One region of the Agrobacterium sp. 22-221-1 genome, then DNA from elsewhere that is predicted to be linked to it. Evidence: predicted binding sites of a transcription regulator. Region 1 holds the regulator's gene; each other region holds the start of a gene.
What was found. The regulator LexA, encoded in region 1, represses DNA repair genes until DNA is damaged. The targets are predictions, from matches to a motif close to TGTTCNNNNTGTGTTCNG.
Positions count from the first base shown of each region.

Region 1 (4,407 bases):
TTCACGAGGATGGCGAGCTAGTGGCGCTGCTGGAGGACGGCAAAGCCTACACGACGAAGGCTCAGCCGCAGGGTTTCGTTTATGGCCAGTGGCAAAGGGCGCTGCTTTTGCCGGAACAGCCTGTGCCGCCGGTCTTTCTCAAGACCGAGGCCACGGCAAAAACCGTGGCTTTGGCCTCGAAGGCGAAGCTTGATCCGCAAGAGATGAGTGCAGTTGCACGGCAGATGACAGCGGCCCTGAGAGACGCCGAGCCCAGCGTTTTCACTTGCAGCAAAGGCATATGGTGCGTTACGCGCGCGGGAAGCGGCGAATGGATCATCGTTCTGGAAGACGGCCGCTTTGCCGGAAAGGCTTGCGATATTGCCGATATCGTTATCGTCTCCCGCAGAACGTCCTTTTCCCAATGCCGCTCGGGCGCACTTCTGCTGAACCGCGATATCCTGCGGCGGATCGGTTCGCTGGAAATGGACTTCGCCGGCAACGATCAGGCAGGGGTGGTCGGCAGGCTGCGCGCCGCAATCGCCGGCATGGACAGGCCCTGGAGCGAACATCGCTATTACGACTGGAAAAGCGGCCGTTTCGATCACGACGTGCCCGATGCCGTCATGCGGTTGCTGGCGGCATCGCAATAGAGCGCCGCCAGCATGGACCGTCAGGCCTTGATGCGCAGATCCGCGGTCAATTCGCCGATCCCGCTAATTTCCTCTTCATGCGCCGCATCGCGCCAGACTTCCTTCAGCCCGGCCTCGTACCATTCGCGCATGGCGGGAAGGGCGAGCAGCCGGTCGCAATAGGCTCTCGCTACGGGCGAAAGTTCCGCGCCATAAGTCTGGAAACGAAATGCCACCGGGCAGAAGAAGGCATCGACCGCCGTGAATTTCTGGCCGGCAAGAAAAGGCCCGCCGAATTTCGCGAGGCCTTCGCTCCACAGCGTATCGATGCGCTTTATATCGGCCGCAAGCCCGGTATCGCCACCCTTCGGTTTTACGCGAATGCCGACCGACATCGGGTAGAGATTGCGCAGCGAGGAAAAGCCCGCGTGCATTTCGCTCGCTGCCGACCGTGACCAGGCCCTTGCCTGCTTGTCGCTCGCCCAGACGCCCTGATGTCTTTCCGCCAGATATTCGGCGATCGACAGCGATTCCCAAACCGTCACGCCCTCATCGACAAGGCAGGGCACCTTGCCGGTCGGCGAGAAGGTGGAGAAGGAAACGCCTTCGCCGAAGGGAACGAGTTTTTCATCGAAGGCGATGCCGAGCGTACGCATCAATACCCAGGGCCGCAGCGACCATGAGGAATAGTTCTTGTTGGCGATATAAAGATCGTACATGACGTGTTTCCCCGATATGACGCGCATTTCTATACCGACGGATGGCCCTTGGAATATTGCAAATAATCCATGGCTCCCATAAGCCGCATTGATGAATGGGAATGTGAGGGCAGGGAGAAAGAAAGAGGCAAACTCGCGTCACCGCCCGGAGACGAGAACGAAACGCACCCTCTCTTTACTTCCGCAGAGCCGCATTGTTCCTGGGAACAATCCAAGATGCCTCAAAGGGAGCGTCATCCTCTCGATGACGCCCCTAGCGAAAAAAGGCGGGGTGCCAATTAATGGTAGCGGCGGATCAGACCAACCAGCTTACCCTGGATTTTCACCCGATCCGGTCCGAAAATACGGGTCTCATAGGCGGGATTGGCCGCTTCCAGAGCGATGGAGGCTCCCTTGCGGCGGAAACGCTTCAGGGTAGCTTCTTCATCATCCACCAGTGCTACGACGATATCGCCCGGATTGGCCGTATTGCCGTTGCGGATGATGACGGTATCGCCATCAAAAATGCCGGCCTCGATCATCGAGTCGCCCTTGACTTCCAGAGCGTAATGTTCGCCCGAGCCGAGCATGTCGACCGGCACGGCCACATCATGGGTGTTGTTCTGGATGGCGGAAATCGGCACACCGGCGGCGATGCGGCCCATGACCGGCACGGTGACGGCGCCACCGAGATCATTGGCCGGCGCCTTGGGGGCAGGGGCCGGCTCCGGCGTCTTCGGCTTGCCGAGGCTGCCTTCAATGACGCTCGGCGAGAAGCCGCGCTGCGGCCTTGCACCCGGCGCATAGGCCTCAGGCAATTTGATCACTTCCAGCGCCCGCGCCCTGTTAGGTAGCCGGCGAATGAAGCCGCGCTCCTCGAGTGCGGTGATCAGCCGGTGGATGCCGGATTTGGAGGCAAGATCGAGTGCGTCCTTCATTTCATCGAAGGAGGGCGGCACGCCGGACTCTTTCATTCTTTCATGAATGAAGAGAAGCAATTCCTGCTGTTTGCGCGTGAGCATGAGGAAAACACCCTTGAGAATCGTCGTTGAAGTCGCGAAACAAATACAGAACGAACACTATATGTTCCATATGTGTTCCGCAATCCCCTAAAATTTCGTGAAGGGTGCATCGCAGATCGTGATTTGATCGTCGAAACCATGAACAAAGCAGATTGAACGATGTAAGCGGCACATCTTGAATACTAAAACCACCGACCGGGGAGACCCGGCCGGTGGTTTCTGGCAGCCGTTTGCTACGGCTCTTATGTTAGTAGATCGTGAGGGCAGGAATGAAGCTGACCGCGATGAGAAGCAGCATCGCCATGGTGAAGAACGGCCACAATTCCCTCGTCGTTGCGCCGAGCGGCGCTCTGGCTATGGAGGACGAGATGAAGAGCGTGGTGCCGATCGGTGGCGTATAGAGCCCGATACCGAGATTGATGACCATCATCATGCCGAGCTGCACCCGGTCGAGCCCGATCATATCCGCAAGCGGCACGAAGATCGGTCCGAGCAGCAGGATCGACGGCGGCAGATCGAGCGGCATGCCGATGATCAGCATCAGGATGTTCATCATGAGAATGATCAGGATCGGGTTGGAGATATTCTCGGCCACCCAGGTGGCGAAATGCTGGGGCGCCTGATCGAAGGTAAGCACCCAGCCCACCGCCGCACTGCCCATGATGACGAGCATGACGACGCCGGTTGCAGAGCCTGCCTCGACGAAATTGTCGCAGAAACGCTTCCACGTCAGATCGCGGTAGAAGAAGATGCTGAGCACGAGCGAATAGACGACAGAAAGAACGGCCACTTCGGTCGGCGTTGCAAAGCCGAAGCGCAGGCCGAGGATGATCAGGATCGGCAGAAGGATCGCCGGCAGGCTGCGGAATGCAAGTAGTGCCAGATCGCGCTTGCGAAAGCTTTCGTCTCGCACCGCATAGCCCCGCCGCACGGCAATGGCCCAGCAGACGAAGATGAAACCGACGGCCATGAGCAGGCCCGGCAGAATGCCGGCGATGAACAGATTGGCGATGCTGACGCCGCTGACCAATGAATAGAGGATCATCGGGATCGACGGCGGGATGAGCACATCGATGACCGCCGAGGTGGCATTGTTGGCCGCACAGAGGGGAGCGGGGTAGCCCTGGCGCTTCTGCCACGGAATGAGCACCGAACCGAGCGCGCTCGCATTGGCGACCGCCGAGCCGGAAACGCCGCCGAACACGACCGAGGAAATGACGGTGGTGGAAAGCGGGCCGCCGCGCCAGCGCTGCATGGCCTTGGAGGCGAGTTCCAGAAGCTGGGTTCCGAGTTTGCCGCCGAGCATCAGCGTGCCCGCGAGCATGAAGAACGGCAGCGCTAGCATCGGGAAAGACTGCGTCTGGTCGTAAACCTGCTGCGCCACGATCGAGAGCGGCACATAACCGTTCCACAGTACGGCGACGCCCGCAGAGATGATCAGCGCATAACCGACCGGAACCGCAATCATCATGAGAATACAAAATGCAATGATCATCACGATGGTCATAGCGGCATCTCCTCGGTTGCACCGTGCGGACGGGCATGCCAGCCGCCGGAGAGAATGCGCAGGCTCGCGGTTGCGGTGGTGACCGAGACCAGTGCTGCGCCGAAGGCGATGGAATAATATCCGATGCTGTTGGGCAGTTGCAGCACAGGGCTGATTTCCGCGCCGGCGATCTCGGCGACGACAAGCGCCTGCTGCGCGAGAATGACGAAGCTTGCGACCGTCACGAGATTGGCGAACAGCAGAACCGCCACCTTGCCGCGTTCGTCGAACTTGTCATAGATCCATTCAACCGCCATATGCGCGCCGCTCTGCGCGGCAAGGGTAATGCCGGCGACGATGAACCATGGAAACAGCATGGTCGGCAGTTCTTCCGCAAAATCCAGCCCGCCGGATGTCGATAGATAGCGGACGATGACGTTTGCGGTCATGATGACCGTGAGCAGAATGCCGGTTGCCACGATGATGATGCGGCAGAGGATGGCGATGAAACTGTCAACGCGATTGGCGGCGGACAAGGCTCCTTCGAGCATTGGCGCATCTCCTGAAAACTGAAACCGTATGAATGTCGG
Region 1 covers NZ_JBNWCL010000001.1:375,087-379,493, forward strand. Annotated here, with positions in the region: gene ACQZ5N_RS01865 (ComEC/Rec2 family competence protein) at 1-632, shown strand, start outside; gene ACQZ5N_RS01870 (glutathione S-transferase family protein) at 653-1,330, opposite strand; gene lexA (transcriptional repressor LexA) at 1,609-2,331, opposite strand; gene ACQZ5N_RS01880 (TRAP transporter large permease subunit) at 2,579-3,838, opposite strand; gene ACQZ5N_RS01885 (TRAP transporter small permease) at 3,835-4,368, opposite strand.

Region 2 (4,407 bases), on a different contig from region 1:
CCATCATCGCAACCGTGCGAAAGCTCATCACAATCCTCAACGCAATCGCTCGATCAGACCCGGCATTCGCACAGTAGATCCACGGTTGCTTGTTCCGGGGACCGGCATGACGGAAGCAGACTTGGTGCGAATATGGCTCTAGTCCCGCCAGCCCTCCAGATAGTTCACACTCTCAACCCCGGTAAACTTCGCCAGCCTCACCAGTTCCGCGTCGAGCTTCTCCAGCCGACCGGCCGAAGCGCGTACGCCCGGCTCCAGCCACAGGCGGCGCACATCCAGCGTGCCACGCTTGCGATCCGCCTTCATGTCGATGCGGCCGATCAGCCTGTCACCCTCCAGAAGCGGGAAGACATAATAGCCATATTGCCGTTTCGGCTCGGGCACGAAGACCTCGATGCGGTAATAGAAGCCGAACAGCCGCTCCGTGCGGTTTCGGTCGCGCAGCAGCGGGTCGAAGGGGCTGAGAACACGGACGCGGGCGGAAGGTTCCGGCACGTCGGTCAGGTCGGCGGTGAAATCGGCAAAGGCAAAAGACGGGCGGGCATTGTCCCCGTCGCTGGAAAGCAACGAGACCTCGCAGAGTTCATCGCGATGGCTTTTGACCCAGTCCCTCGCCTCCTGCGGGGTGACGAGATCGAAAAAGGCGGCGATTTCGCCATGGGTGGCGAAACCCAGCCGCTTCAGCGCTTCGCGGCAGGCCCAGTCGACAAATTCGGCGTGTTCCACCTCGGTTTCGTGATGCTCGCCGGGAATGACCCGTTCGGCGAGATCATAGACCTTCTGGAAGTTTACGCGGCCTGATATGGCGAGCTTGCCGGTGTGCCAGAGATATTCGAGTGCGGTCTTGGAGGGATGCCAGTTCCACCAGCCGCCGGACTGGTGCCCCTCCTCCTTCAGCTCCCGCGCCAGAACCGGGCCGGTGGCGGCGATCCGCTCCAGCGTTTCGCCGAAAGCCGCATCGAAACCCTCGCCGTGCCATTTGCGCCAGCGTTCCTGAATGATCGGCTCGCGGCGGCGGAAACGATGTTTCCAATAGGGATAAAATTCCGTCGGCAGGATGGAGGCGTCATGTGTCCAGTGCTCGAAAAGCGCCCGGTCCTTTTCCAAAAGCGTGGTCAGATGGCCGCGCCTGTAGGTCTGGTTGCGGGAGAAGATAATCTGGTGGTGGGCGCGCTCCACCGTGCCGATGCTGTCCACCTGCACGAAACCGATATCGGTGATGAGCTGCAGCAGGTCACTCTTGGAAAGCGCCTTGCCGGGCGGCGAGGAAAGCCCCTGCCGCGCCAGAAAAATCCGCCTTGCCGCTTCGTTCGAAACCTTGATCGCCATGGCACAGAAGGTAGAACGGCTTTTTCGCGATTGCAATGTTCTTTTTTTGTTCCTTGTTTCACTTCTGTTGATGACGGGGTATAGAACCGGAAAAGAGCGCGAGGATGTAAGCTTGGAAATCCGTTTTAACGCCGCCGGTGTCGCTTTCGAGGGCCGGCAGGCCCTGCAGCCGCTGTCTGTGACATTGACGGAACGGCGCATCGGCGTGATCGGCCTCAATGGTTCCGGCAAGACCACCTTTGCCCGGCTGATCAACGGGCTGAACAAACCGAGCGAGGGCAAGGTTTCGGTGAACGGTCTCGACACCGTGAGCGACGCCAAGGCGGTCTTGCAGGCGGTCGGCTTCATCTTCCAGAATCCGCAGAACCAGATCATCCTGCCGATCGTGCGCGACGATGTCGCCTTCGGTCTCAAGCGGCTCGGCCTCGGCAGAGCGGAAACCGACGCCAGGGTCAAAGCCGTCCTTGCCCGGCTCGGCATCGCACATCTGGAAGAGCGGCGCGCGCATGAGCTTTCCGGCGGCGAATTGCAGCTGGCGGCGCTGGCGGCGCTTCTGGTCACCGAACCGCAGCTCCTCATTCTCGACGAGCCGACCAATCAGCTCGATCTCAAAAACCGCGCGATCGTGGAAGGGACCATGGCGGCGCTGTCACAGGCGCTGATCGTCATCACCCACGATCTGCCGCTGGTTGCGAGCTTCGACCGGGTGCTGGTTTTCCATGAAGGCGCGCTGGTCGCCGACGCCGCACCCGAAGAAGCGGTGGCGCGCTATCTGGAGGTGGCATCGCGATGAAATCGCTGCATGTCGAAGGCACTGGCTGGCTCTACCGCGTCTCGCCGCGCCTCAAACTCCTGACGCTTATGGGTTTCAGCATCGCATTGTTCCTCACCCGCGATCTGCTGGTTCTCGCATGCGCGACGGTTCTGGCCGCCCTTATTCTGGGCGCCACGCGGCTGCCCTTCAAGGATATCGGCCTGCGGCTGCGGCCGGTGATGCTGACCATCTTCCTCGTCGCCGCCTTCAGCTATCTCCTGCTTCCGGCCCATGATGCCAGTGTCAATCTTTTGCGGCTGACGGCGCTGGCGCTGCTTGCCACCGCTGTCACCATCACCGTCAGCATCTCGCAATTCATGGACGAAATTGCGCTTGCCGCCGCCCCTCTCGAGAAGTTGGGGCTGGTGAAGGCCGCCGACATCGGGCTCTCGGTCGGGCTCGTCGTGCGTTTCGTGCCTGAAATCGTCAACCGTTACCATGCGGTGCGCGATGCGCACCGGGCGCGCGGCCTGCCCGTGCGGATGGCCACCATCATCGTGCCGCTGGTGATTATGACGTTGAAGGATGCCGATGCCATTGCCGACGCCATTGACGCGCGCGGTTTCAGAGGCCAAAGCTGACGGCCAGATAACCATCCGGAGTTTCCGAGCCATGACGACCCGCGACCTTGTGCTGATTTCGCTGTTTTCCGCCATCATCATCGCACTCGGGCTTCTGCCGCCGATCACGCTCGGTTTCATCCCCGTGCCGATCACCGCGCAGTCGCTCGGCGTCATGCTGGCCGGTGTCGTGCTGGGCGCGAAACGCGGTACGCTGGCGGTTCTCCTGACGATCCTGATTGCCGCCATCGGCCTGCCGGTGCTGTCGGGCGGACGCGGCGGCCTGTCCATCTTCACCACGCCGACCACCGGCTTCCTGATCGGCTGGATCGCGGCGGTTTTCGTCACCGGCACGCTCTCGGAAAAACTCGTCAATCGCGGCCAGTCCGCTCTGACGCAGGGCATCGGCTTTTTCGTCGCGAGCCTGATTGGCGGCGTGGTCGTACTTTATGCTTTCGGCATCACCTATCTGGCGCTGGTCGTCGGGCTCGGTTTCGAAAAGGCCTTCATGGGTTCGCTCGCCTTCATTCCGGGCGATGCGCTGAAGGCCGTGCTCGCGGCCCTTGCCGGCCGCGTCGTGATGGCCGGTTATCCGCTTCTGCCGCAGCGCGCCTGAACAGACTTTCTTCGGGAGGAAAAGAATGGCGACGCGTTTATACGAACATCCGATCTTCCTGGAGCATATCACGCCATCCGGCCACCCCGAGCGGCCGGACCGCCTGCGGTCGCTGAACATCGCGCTCGAACACCCGAATTTCGAGCGGCTGGAACGCAAAGAAGCGCCGCAGGCGAATGAGGATGCGGTGCTGCTGGCGCATCCGGAGGAGCATCTGCTTGCTGTCATGCGGCAGATCCCCGAAGAGGATGGCGAGATCAACCGCGTCGAGGCCGATACTTACGTTTCACAAAAAAGCCTGCAGGCGGCGCTGACCGGGATCGGTGCGGCCATGGCGGCGGTGGATGACGTGTTTACCGGCGCTGCCGACAATGTCTTCGTCGCCGCCCGCCCGCCCGGCCACCATGCGGAAACCGCAAAGGCCATGGGCTTCTGTCTTTTCAACAATGTGGCGATTGCCGCCCGCCATGCGCAGAAGGTGCACGGCGCAGAGCGCGTCGCCATCATCGACTGGGACGTGCATCACGGCAACGGCACGCAGGATATCTTCTGGAACGACACCTCCGTGCTGTTCTGTTCCACCCACCAGATGCCGCTTTACCCGTGGAGCGGCGACAAAAACGAAACCGGCGTGAAGAACAATATCGTCAACGCGCCGCTTTCGCCCAACACCGGCAGCGAATATTTCCGCGAGGCCTTCAAATCCCGCGTGTTGCCGGCCATTGCCGATTTTTCGCCCGATCTCATCCTCATCTCCGCCGGTTTCGACGCGCATCACCGCGATCCCTTGGCGCAGATCAATCTGGTGGGCGAGGATTTCGACTGGGCAACGGGCCGGCTTCTGGAAATGGCGGATAAATACACATCGAACCGGGTCGTCAGCCTGCTGGAAGGCGGTTATGATCTGGAAGGGCTGGCGGAATCGGCAGCCATGCATATTTTGAGAATGATGAAGGGTTGAACATGACGGAAAATGCCAACACAGCCGATGTCAGCGGTTATTCCTTCGAAAAAGCCGTCGCCGAGCTGGAAAGCATTGTCGCACGTCTGGAACGCGGAGACGTGGCGCTGGACGAATCCATCGCCAT
Region 2 covers NZ_JBNWCL010000040.1:356-4,762, reverse strand. Annotated here, with positions in the region: gene ACQZ5N_RS26285 (winged helix-turn-helix domain-containing protein) at 139-1,329, opposite strand; gene ACQZ5N_RS26280 (energy-coupling factor ABC transporter ATP-binding protein) at 1,442-2,122, shown strand; gene ACQZ5N_RS26275 (energy-coupling factor transporter transmembrane component T family protein) at 2,119-2,724, shown strand; gene ACQZ5N_RS26270 (biotin transporter BioY) at 2,756-3,319, shown strand; gene ACQZ5N_RS26265 (histone deacetylase family protein) at 3,345-4,280, shown strand; gene ACQZ5N_RS26260 (exodeoxyribonuclease VII small subunit) at 4,283-4,407, shown strand, end outside.
Region 2: the regulator LexA is predicted to act here: its motif matches at 1,366-1,383, upstream of ACQZ5N_RS26280 (energy-coupling factor ABC transporter ATP-binding protein).

Region 3 (4,407 bases), on a different contig from region 1:
AAAGCGGGCGGAACGGGAATTTACGGCCATTGCTCACCGTCGTGAGCCGCAGCAAGTCCCAGTCGCCGCCGTTCAGCACCGCCTCGTCGATGGCGTTGAGAAAATCATCGTCGAAGACCACGTCGTCCTCAAGGATGAGCGCGATATCGGCATCGCCCGCCATGAATTTATTGGCGCAGGCGACATGGCTGAGATAGCAGCCGATTTCCGGCGGCGAGGTACGGCGGCCATGCATGAGCATGTAGGAAATCTCGCTGAATTCCGGGATGGGGTAATTCAGTTCCCTGCCATTGACGCCGGGAACACGCTCCGCCTTGAGCCCCATGGCATCGAGGCGCGCGGTCATATCCGCGAGGCGTTTGGTGGCGCTGTCCATGTTGATCAGGAAAACGGCGAGCCTGCGCTGGCTTTTCGGTAATATATGCAAAGCTGTCCTCGCCAGTTCCACTTCCCCATTGCAACTCCTTTATTGCAACGGCATGACGTGGGCTATGGAAAAAGCAGCCTTCAGGCACTCATGGTTGTCGAATCAGACCTTTTCCACAAATCCGTCCAGCACGCGCTTCTGGCCGGCGCGGTCGAAGTCGATCGTCAGCTTGTTGCCTTCGATGGCGGAAATATTGCCATTGCCGAATTTGAGGTGGAAGACGCGGTCGCCGACAAAAAATTTCGATGGTGTGTCGGCAACGGATTTCGCCACCAGTTCGCCGTCAATCGTGCGGGTGCGCGGGCCGCTTTCGCCATAACCGATGCGTTCCACCGCATGGCCGGAGCGCGTGCCCCAATTGTCACGCGTGGCGTCGCTGCGGTTCTGCTGCGCGCGCTTCCAGCCGGGGGTGGAATAGTTGTTGGTGAAAGGATCGGCCTTGTCGAAGCGCGACTGGCCGTAGCCGCCGCGTCCGCCATAACCGCCGTAACTGCTGTCGGATGCCGCGACATCCACATGGGCGGGCGGCAATTCATCGAGGAAACGCGAGGGCAGGGTGGATTGCCACAGCCCGTGAATGCGCCGGTTCGACACGAACCAGATATGGCAGAGCTTCTTGGCGCGGGTGATGCCAACGTAAGCGAGGCGGCGTTCTTCCTCCAGACCGGAGCGCCCGCCTTCGTCCAGCGCCCGCTGGTGCGGGAACAGGCCTTCTTCCCAGCCGGGCAGGAAGACGGTGTCGAATTCCAGACCCTTGGCGGAGTGCAGCGTCATGATGGAGACGGCATCGAGATTTTCGTTCTGCTCGGCATCCATGACGAGGGCGACGTGCTCGAGGAAGCCGCGCATACTCTCGAAGGCCTCCATCGAGCGGATGAGTTCCTTCAGGTTCTCAAGCCGTCCGGGCGCTTCGGCCGTCTTGTCGGCCTGCCACATGGCGGTATAGCCGCTTTCGTCGAGAATCTGCTCGGCAAGCGTGGTGTGTTCGGTGTTTTCTAAGAGGCCCTGCCAGCGGCGGAAATCCTGCACCACATCGAACAGCGCCTTGCGCGCCTTCGGTTTCAGCTCGTCTGTCTCGATGATGTCGGTTGCTGCGGCCAGCATCGGGATATCGCGGGCGCGGGCATAGTCGTGCAGGTTACGGATCGTCGTATCGCCAAGACCACGCTTCGGCGTGTTGACGATCCGCTCGAAGGCGAGATCGTCGGCCGGCTGGCAGACGAGGCGGAAATAGGCCATGGCGTCGCGGATTTCGAGGCGCTCATAAAAGCGCGGGCCGCCGATGACGCGGTAATTGAGGCCAAGCGTGACGAAACGGTCTTCGAACTCGCGCATCTGGAAGGAGGCGCGGACGAGGATCGCCATGTCGTTCAGATTATGGTTCTTGCGCTGGAGCTGTTCGATTTCCTCGCCGACCGCACGGGCTTCCTCCTCGGAATCCCAGGCGGCATGCACCACGACCTTTTCGTCATCCGGGCTGCTGCGTTCTGTGAACAGCGTCTTGCCGAGACGGCCCTCATTATGGGCGATCAGATGGCCGGCCGCGCCGAGAATATGTTCGGTGGAGCGGTAGTTTCGTTCGAGCTTGATGACCTTGGCGCCCGGAAAATCCTTGTCGAAGCGGAGGATATTGTCCACTTCCGCGCCGCGCCAGCCATAGATCGACTGGTCGTCGTCACCCACGCAACAGACATTCTGCGGCTCACCCTTGGCGCGTTGGGCAAGCAGCCTGAGCCACATATATTGCGCCGTATTGGTGTCCTGATATTCGTCCACCAGAATGTAACGGAACTTCTGGTGATACTCCTTCAGAATATCGGTGTGGCGGCGGAAGATGCTGATCGGATGCATCAGAAGGTCGCCGAAGTCGCAGGCGTTCAGCGTTTTCAGTCGGTTCTGATAGGCGGTGTAAAGTTCGCGTCCCTTGCCGTTGGCGAAGGCGCGGCTGTCGCCCTCTGGAATGTCCGGCGGCGTCAGGCCCTTGTTCTTCCAGCCGTCGAACATGCCGGCGAACTGTTTTGCCGGCCAGCGCTTGTCGTCCAGACCTTCTGCCTGAATGAGCTGCTTGATCAGCCGCACCACGTCATCGGTATCGAGAATGGTGAAGTCCGATTTCAGGCCGACGAGTTCGGCATGGCGGCGTAAAAGCTTGACGCCAATGGAGTGGAAGGTGCCGAGCCAGGGCATGCCCTCGACAGCGCCGCCGACGAGAACGCCGATACGTTCCTTCATCTCGCGGGCAGCCTTGTTGGTAAAGGTCACGGCAAGAATCTGGCTCGGATAGGCGCGGCCGGTGGCGAGAATATGGGCGATGCGGGTCGTCAGAACGCGGGTCTTGCCGGTGCCGGCGCCGGCGAGGACGAGAACGGGTCCGTCCAGCGTTTCCACGGCATCGCGCTGTTCCGGGTTGAGGCCGGAAAGATAGTCGGGCGCAGCACGCGTCTGATCGCGCGCCGCCATGGCGCGGGCGGCAATGCCGAGCCCGCCGCCGCTTTCCGCACCGGCATTGTTCGTCGCCCTGCGCGGTGCGGCGGGTTCCTCATCGAAGAACGGCATATCGTCAAAACTGTTGCTCATGCGGCCCAATGTAGTGATTCGGGATATAAAGGCCAGAACCGTGTTCTGCTTTTATTCCGGTATCAACCGTCAAAACGCCCATTCCAAGGCATTTTTTCGTTTCATGTCTGCCTGTCGGCGTCGAAAGCGGCGTCAACGGGCACTTGCAGCGCCACCGCAAGCTGGTTGGTTTTGGCGGCAAGCGCGATGACGCGCAGCAAATCGGCATGCTGCTCTGTCGTCATGCCTTTCGCTTTGGCGGCTGCCGTGTGGGAATGGGCGCAATAGGAGCAGCCATTGGTGACGGAAACGGCGATATAGAGCATTTCCTTCACCACGGGATCGAGCGCCGAAGGTGTCGCCATCACCGCCTTGACCTCACCCCAGGTCTTTTCAAGCAGATCGGCATCGAAGGCGAGGTAGAGCCACATATTGTTGATGAAATCCGATTTGCGGGTGGCGCGGATGTCATCGAACACTGCTTTCACGCGCGGGTCGGTTTCCGGGTTTTCGGTCTTCGTCACGGTGCTCATGGCTTCCTCCGGTTATGGCGTCTCGGGGGCAGATTAGCCCAATGGCGGATATTTGCGACAGGAATGCACGGATGGATTGCGGATTTGCTGCTCCGGGCGGCATTTGCGGCCAAATTACAATTACGTAAGGAACGGATTTGTGCGTTGCCTTGCCTCAGCCAAGCGGGAATACTGCATCTGTCCCGGAACGTAGGTTTTCGGGAATGCTTTATGCTGCGCGGATCAACCGGAGAAATATATGCGGGTCTGGAAACAGGTGGGTGTCAGTGTTGCCGTGGTGGGAGCGGGGCTCTGTCTCTGGGGCTTCTATTCGCCCGAAGCCCGCAATGTGCTCGCCAGCATGGGGCTTGGCAAAACGCCTGCCGGGGCGATTGAAGTCGCCGCATCCGGCGGCCCGGCAGCCGGTGCGTCCACAGGGCAGAATGGCGGCGGTGCGCGCCGCAACGGCAACGCCACACTGGTGGTGACGGCCCCGGTGAAGAAGGGCACGGTCAATGACCGGCTGAATGCCATCGGCAATGGCGAGGCGATCCAGTCGGTCGTCGTCATGCCGCAGGCTTCCGGCACGCTTTCTGAAATTCGCACGTCGTCTGGCGCACGCGTCGTGAAGGGGCAGGTGCTTGCGCGGCTCGATGATGAAGAGCAGGTGATCGAGCGCGACAAGGCACAGGTGGTGCTGCGCAGCGCCGTTGAAAAATCCAATTCCTACAAGAACCTGAAATCCGTTTCCCGCCTCGATGTGCTGGATGCGCAGATTGCCGAAGAAGCCGCCAAACTTGCGCTGAGCACCGCCGAACTCAATCTCAAACGCCGCGACATCGTTGCGCCGATAGAGGGTGTGGCGGGTATCGTCGCCGCCAATATCGGCGATAACGTCACCACGCAGTCAAC
Region 3 covers NZ_JBNWCL010000005.1:118,582-122,988, forward strand. Annotated here, with positions in the region: gene ACQZ5N_RS09615 (glycosyltransferase family 25 protein) at 1-427, opposite strand, end outside; gene ACQZ5N_RS09620 (ATP-dependent helicase) at 530-3,004, opposite strand; gene ACQZ5N_RS09625 (carboxymuconolactone decarboxylase family protein) at 3,106-3,516, opposite strand; gene ACQZ5N_RS09630 (efflux RND transporter periplasmic adaptor subunit) at 3,755-4,407, shown strand, end outside.
Region 3: the regulator LexA is predicted to act here: its motif matches at 3,046-3,063, upstream of ACQZ5N_RS09620 (ATP-dependent helicase).

Region 4 (4,407 bases), on a different contig from region 1:
AGCTGGACACATCTCGCCGGAACCGACGAATTCGGCCGCGATATTTTCAGCCGGCTTGTTTACGGCACCCGCATCACCATCCAGACGGTACTGTCAGTCTCGGTCATCGTCGGTCCTATCGGCCTTGCCATTGGCGTGATGGCCGGTTTCTTCGGCGGGCGAACCGACGCGATCCTGATGCGCGCGACCGATATCGTCCTGTCCTTCCCCTCGCTCGTGCTGGCGCTTGCCTTTGCGGCCGCCATGGGCGCCGGCCTCGGCACGGCGATCATTGCGATCTCGTTGACCGCGTGGCCGCCGATTGCGCGTCTTGCTCGGGCGGAAGCGCTTGTCGTGCGCAATACCGACTACGTCGCCGCCGCCCGTCTCTATGGCGCTTCGCCGCTGCGCATCCTTTTTCTATACATTGCGCCTATGTGCATTCCCTCGGTCATCGTTCGCCTGACGCTGAACATGGCCGGCATCATCCTGACGGCCGCTTCACTCGGCTTCCTTGGTCTCGGAGCCCAGCCGCCGCTGCCGGAATGGGGCGCGATGATCTCCAGCGGCCGTAAGTTCATGCTCGACTACTGGTGGGTCGCCGTCATGCCAGGCATCGCCATCCTGCTGACGAGCCTTGCCTTCAACATCGCCGGCGATACGCTGCGCGACCTTCTGGATCCGCGTCATGCCCGTTCCTGATAGCTCCCCCATCCTCTCGGTCCGCGACCTCAATGTCCGTTTCGGCCGCAACACCATTCCGGCGGTGTCCAACGTCAATTTCGACGTCGGGCGCGAAAGGGTCGGCATAGTCGGTGAGTCCGGTTCCGGAAAATCCACCACCGGCCGGGCCGCCATGCGGCTCCTGCCGAAAAGCGCAACGGTGACGGCGGAGCGGATGGATTTCCTGTCCGAACCGTTGCTCGAAAAATCCGAGCGGCAGATGGGTGCGATCCGCGGCAGCGAGATGGCGCTTATCATGCAGGACCCGCGTTATTCGCTGAACCCGGTGCTGCCCATCGGAAAGCAGGTGGCGGAGGCCGCCGAACTGCATCTGGCGCTGACCGGCAAGGCGGCGAGAGGTGCAGCACGCGACATGTTGCTGCGCGTGCGCATCAACGACCCCGACCGCGTGATGGCGCTTTATCCGCACCAGATATCGGGCGGCATGGGCCAGCGCGTGATGATCGCCATGATGCTGCTCGCCAAGCCCAAGCTGGTCATTGCCGACGAACCGACCTCGGCCCTCGATGTCAGCGTCCGCAAGGATGTGCTTTTGCTTCTGGACGAGATGGTGCGCGAGAATAATTCCGGCCTGATCCTCATCAGCCATGACATCCGCATGGTCGCGGCCTTCTGTGAGCGCGTGCTGGTCATGTATGGCGGGCGCGTCGTGGAAACGCTGACCAAGCTGGAAGATGCTCAGCATCCCTATACGCGGGGCCTGATCGCGGCGATGCCAGATCCCCGCAATCCGGTGCGGCGTCTCAGGGTGCTGGACCGTCAGGCCATCGATGCGGAGGTGATGCGATGATCACGGTAGACAAGCTCGACGTCGTCTACGGCGCAAGGGAAAACCGCAATCACGTCGTGCGCGGCGTCAGCCTCACGGTCAACAGGGGTGAAACGCTCGGCATCGTCGGCGAAAGCGGCTGCGGCAAGTCTACCTTGCTGCGGTCGCTGGCGGGGCTGGAAGCCGGCTGGACCGGCTCCATCAGCTTTAACGGCAAACCGGTCGGCAAGACCCGCAGTCGCGACGAACTGAAACTGGCGCAGATGGTGTTTCAGGACCCCTACGGTTCGCTGCACCCACGCCACCGCATCGGCCGGGCCCTCGCCGAACCGATCCGCGCCATGGGACTTGGCGATGGCTGGTCGAAAGTGCCTGCCGCCCTGCAACAGGTGGGCTTGCCCCCACATTTCGCCGAGCGCTTCCCGCATGAACTTTCCGGCGGCCAGCGGCAGCGCGTGGCAATCGCCCGCGCGCTGATCCTCGAACCGCCGATCCTGCTGCTCGACGAGCCGACATCCGCGCTCGACGTCTCCATCCAGGCGGAAATCCTGAACCTGCTTGCCGACCAGCGCGAAGAACGCGACCTCACCTTCGTTCTCGTCAGCCACGACCTCGCGGTGATCGCCCATATGTGCGACCGGGTGCTAGTCATGCAGAACGGCGTTTTTGTCGATGAGCTGACCAAGGCCGATCTTGAAGCGGGCGTTACCCATTCGGCCTATTCAGGCGAGCTGTTCGAAAGCAGTTTCCTGTAACGATCTCCCCCACAACGCTCACACCGGGCGGCCCATCCACGGCCGCCCGCTTTCTCCCATGGCGTAATTTCGGGGATTTCGCCCGACCGGCAGCGGCCAATCGCCGGCAACGGACGAGCGACCTTTTGGGCCGATAAATTTCACCACCGACTGCGCTCGAACCACCGAAACAATGCGTTCAGCATTTGTTCTGGATTGCTGTTTGAGTCTTTGCTAATCATTGCGACGACGGGGCAGACAATGGCCGGACATTCCGACGACTGCCATCTCTGAAGAAGGTTCTCACCCGTGGGGACAGGCAGGTTATCTAAGGATTGCTGGCATGGCGGTTGCCTATCTGGAAAAGCTCAACGAACAGCAACGCAGGGCGGTGGAGCATGGCGTTGGGCTGGCAGACGGGCACACGGCCGGGCCCCTGCTGATCATCGCCGGGGCCGGTTCGGGCAAGACCAATACGCTCGCCCACCGGGTTGCGCATCTGATCGTGAATGGCGCCGATCCCCGCCGCATTCTGCTGATGACGTTTTCCAGACGTGCCGCCACGGAAATGTCGCGGCGGGTCGAGCGTATCTGCAAACACGTTATCGGGGCGAATTCGGCAATCATGACAGACGCGCTGGCCTGGTCCGGCACGTTTCACGGCATCGGCGCGCGCCTGTTGCGCATCTATGCCGAGCAGATCGGGCTCAACATCGATTTCACTATCCATGACCGCGAGGATAGCGCCGACCTGATGAACCTCGCCCGGCACGAGCTGGGTTTTTCCAAAACCGAAAGCCGCTTTCCAACGAAGGGTACCTGTCTCGCGATCTATTCGCGTGTGGTGAATTCCCAGACACCGCTCAAGGAGATATTGCGCCAGCATTATCCCTGGGTCGCCAACTGGGAGAGCGAACTTAAGGAACTGTTTGCAGCCTATGTGGAGGCCAAGCAGGTCCAGAACGTGCTCGATTATGACGATCTCCTGCTTTACTGGGCCCAGATGGTCAGCGATCCCGTCCTTGCGGACGATATCGGCAACCGCTTCGATCATGTGATGGTCGACGAATATCAGGATACCAACCGGCTGCAGGCCTCGGTGCTGATGGCGCTCAAACCGGGCGGCCGCGGCCTGACCGTGGTGGGTGACGATGCGCAGTCGATCTATTCCTTCCGGGCGGCGACGGTGCGAAACATCCTCGATTTTCCGGCTTCCTTCAGCCCTGCTGCCGACATCATCACGCTAGACCGCAACTATCGCTCGACGCAGCCGATCCTTGCGGCCGCCAACGGCGTCATCGATCTGGCGCGCGAGCGGTTCACCAAGAACCTCTGGACCGAGCGGCAGTCGCTTGAGCGCCCGAAACTCGTGACGGTGAAGGACGAGACCGAACAGGCGAATTTCATCATCGACCAGATCCTCGCCAACCGCGAAACCGGCATGACGCTGAAACAGCAGGCCGTGCTGTTCCGCACCTCCAGCCATAGCGGCCCGCTTGAGGTGGAACTGACCCGCCGCAACATCCCCTTCGTCAAATTCGGCGGCCTGAAATTCCTGGACAGCGCCCATGTAAAGGACATGCTGGCCGTGCTGCGCTTCGCGCAGAACCCGCGCGACCGCGTCGCCGGTTTTCGCTTGCTACAGATGCTGCCCGGCGTCGGACCGAAAAAGGCCGGCAATATTCTCGATGCGATTGCGACAGACCCCGAGCCGCTGCTTGCCCTTGCCGAAATTCCGCCGCCACCGAAGACCGGCGACGACTGGGTGGCCTTCACGCAAATGCTGGCGGTCCTGCGACAGGCGCCGAATGACTGGCCGGGCCAGATCGGGCAGGCGCGACTGTGGTACGAACCGCATCTGGAACGCATCCATGAGGATGCGGACACCCGCAAGGCCGATTTGCTGCAGCTCGAGCAGATCGCCGGCGGCTACCCCTCGCGCGAGCGCTTTCTGACCGAGTTGACGCTCGATCCGCCCGACGCCACCAGCGATCAGGCCGGCGTGCCGCTGCTTGACGAGGATTATCTCAGCCTCTCCACCATCCATTCGGCAAAAGGCCAGGAATGGCGCTCCGTCTTCATCCTGAACGTGGTCGATGGCTGCATTCCCTCCGATCTCGGAGTCGGCACCACCCAGGAACTGGAGGAGGAACGCCGGCTGCTCTATGTCGCCATGACGCG
Region 4 covers NZ_JBNWCL010000006.1:189,185-193,591, forward strand. Annotated here, with positions in the region: gene ACQZ5N_RS11655 (ABC transporter permease) at 1-681, shown strand, start outside; gene ACQZ5N_RS11660 (ABC transporter ATP-binding protein) at 668-1,513, shown strand; gene ACQZ5N_RS11665 (ABC transporter ATP-binding protein) at 1,510-2,247, shown strand; gene ACQZ5N_RS11670 (ATP-dependent helicase) at 2,570-4,407, shown strand, end outside.
Region 4: the regulator LexA is predicted to act here: its motif matches at 2,423-2,440, upstream of ACQZ5N_RS11670 (ATP-dependent helicase).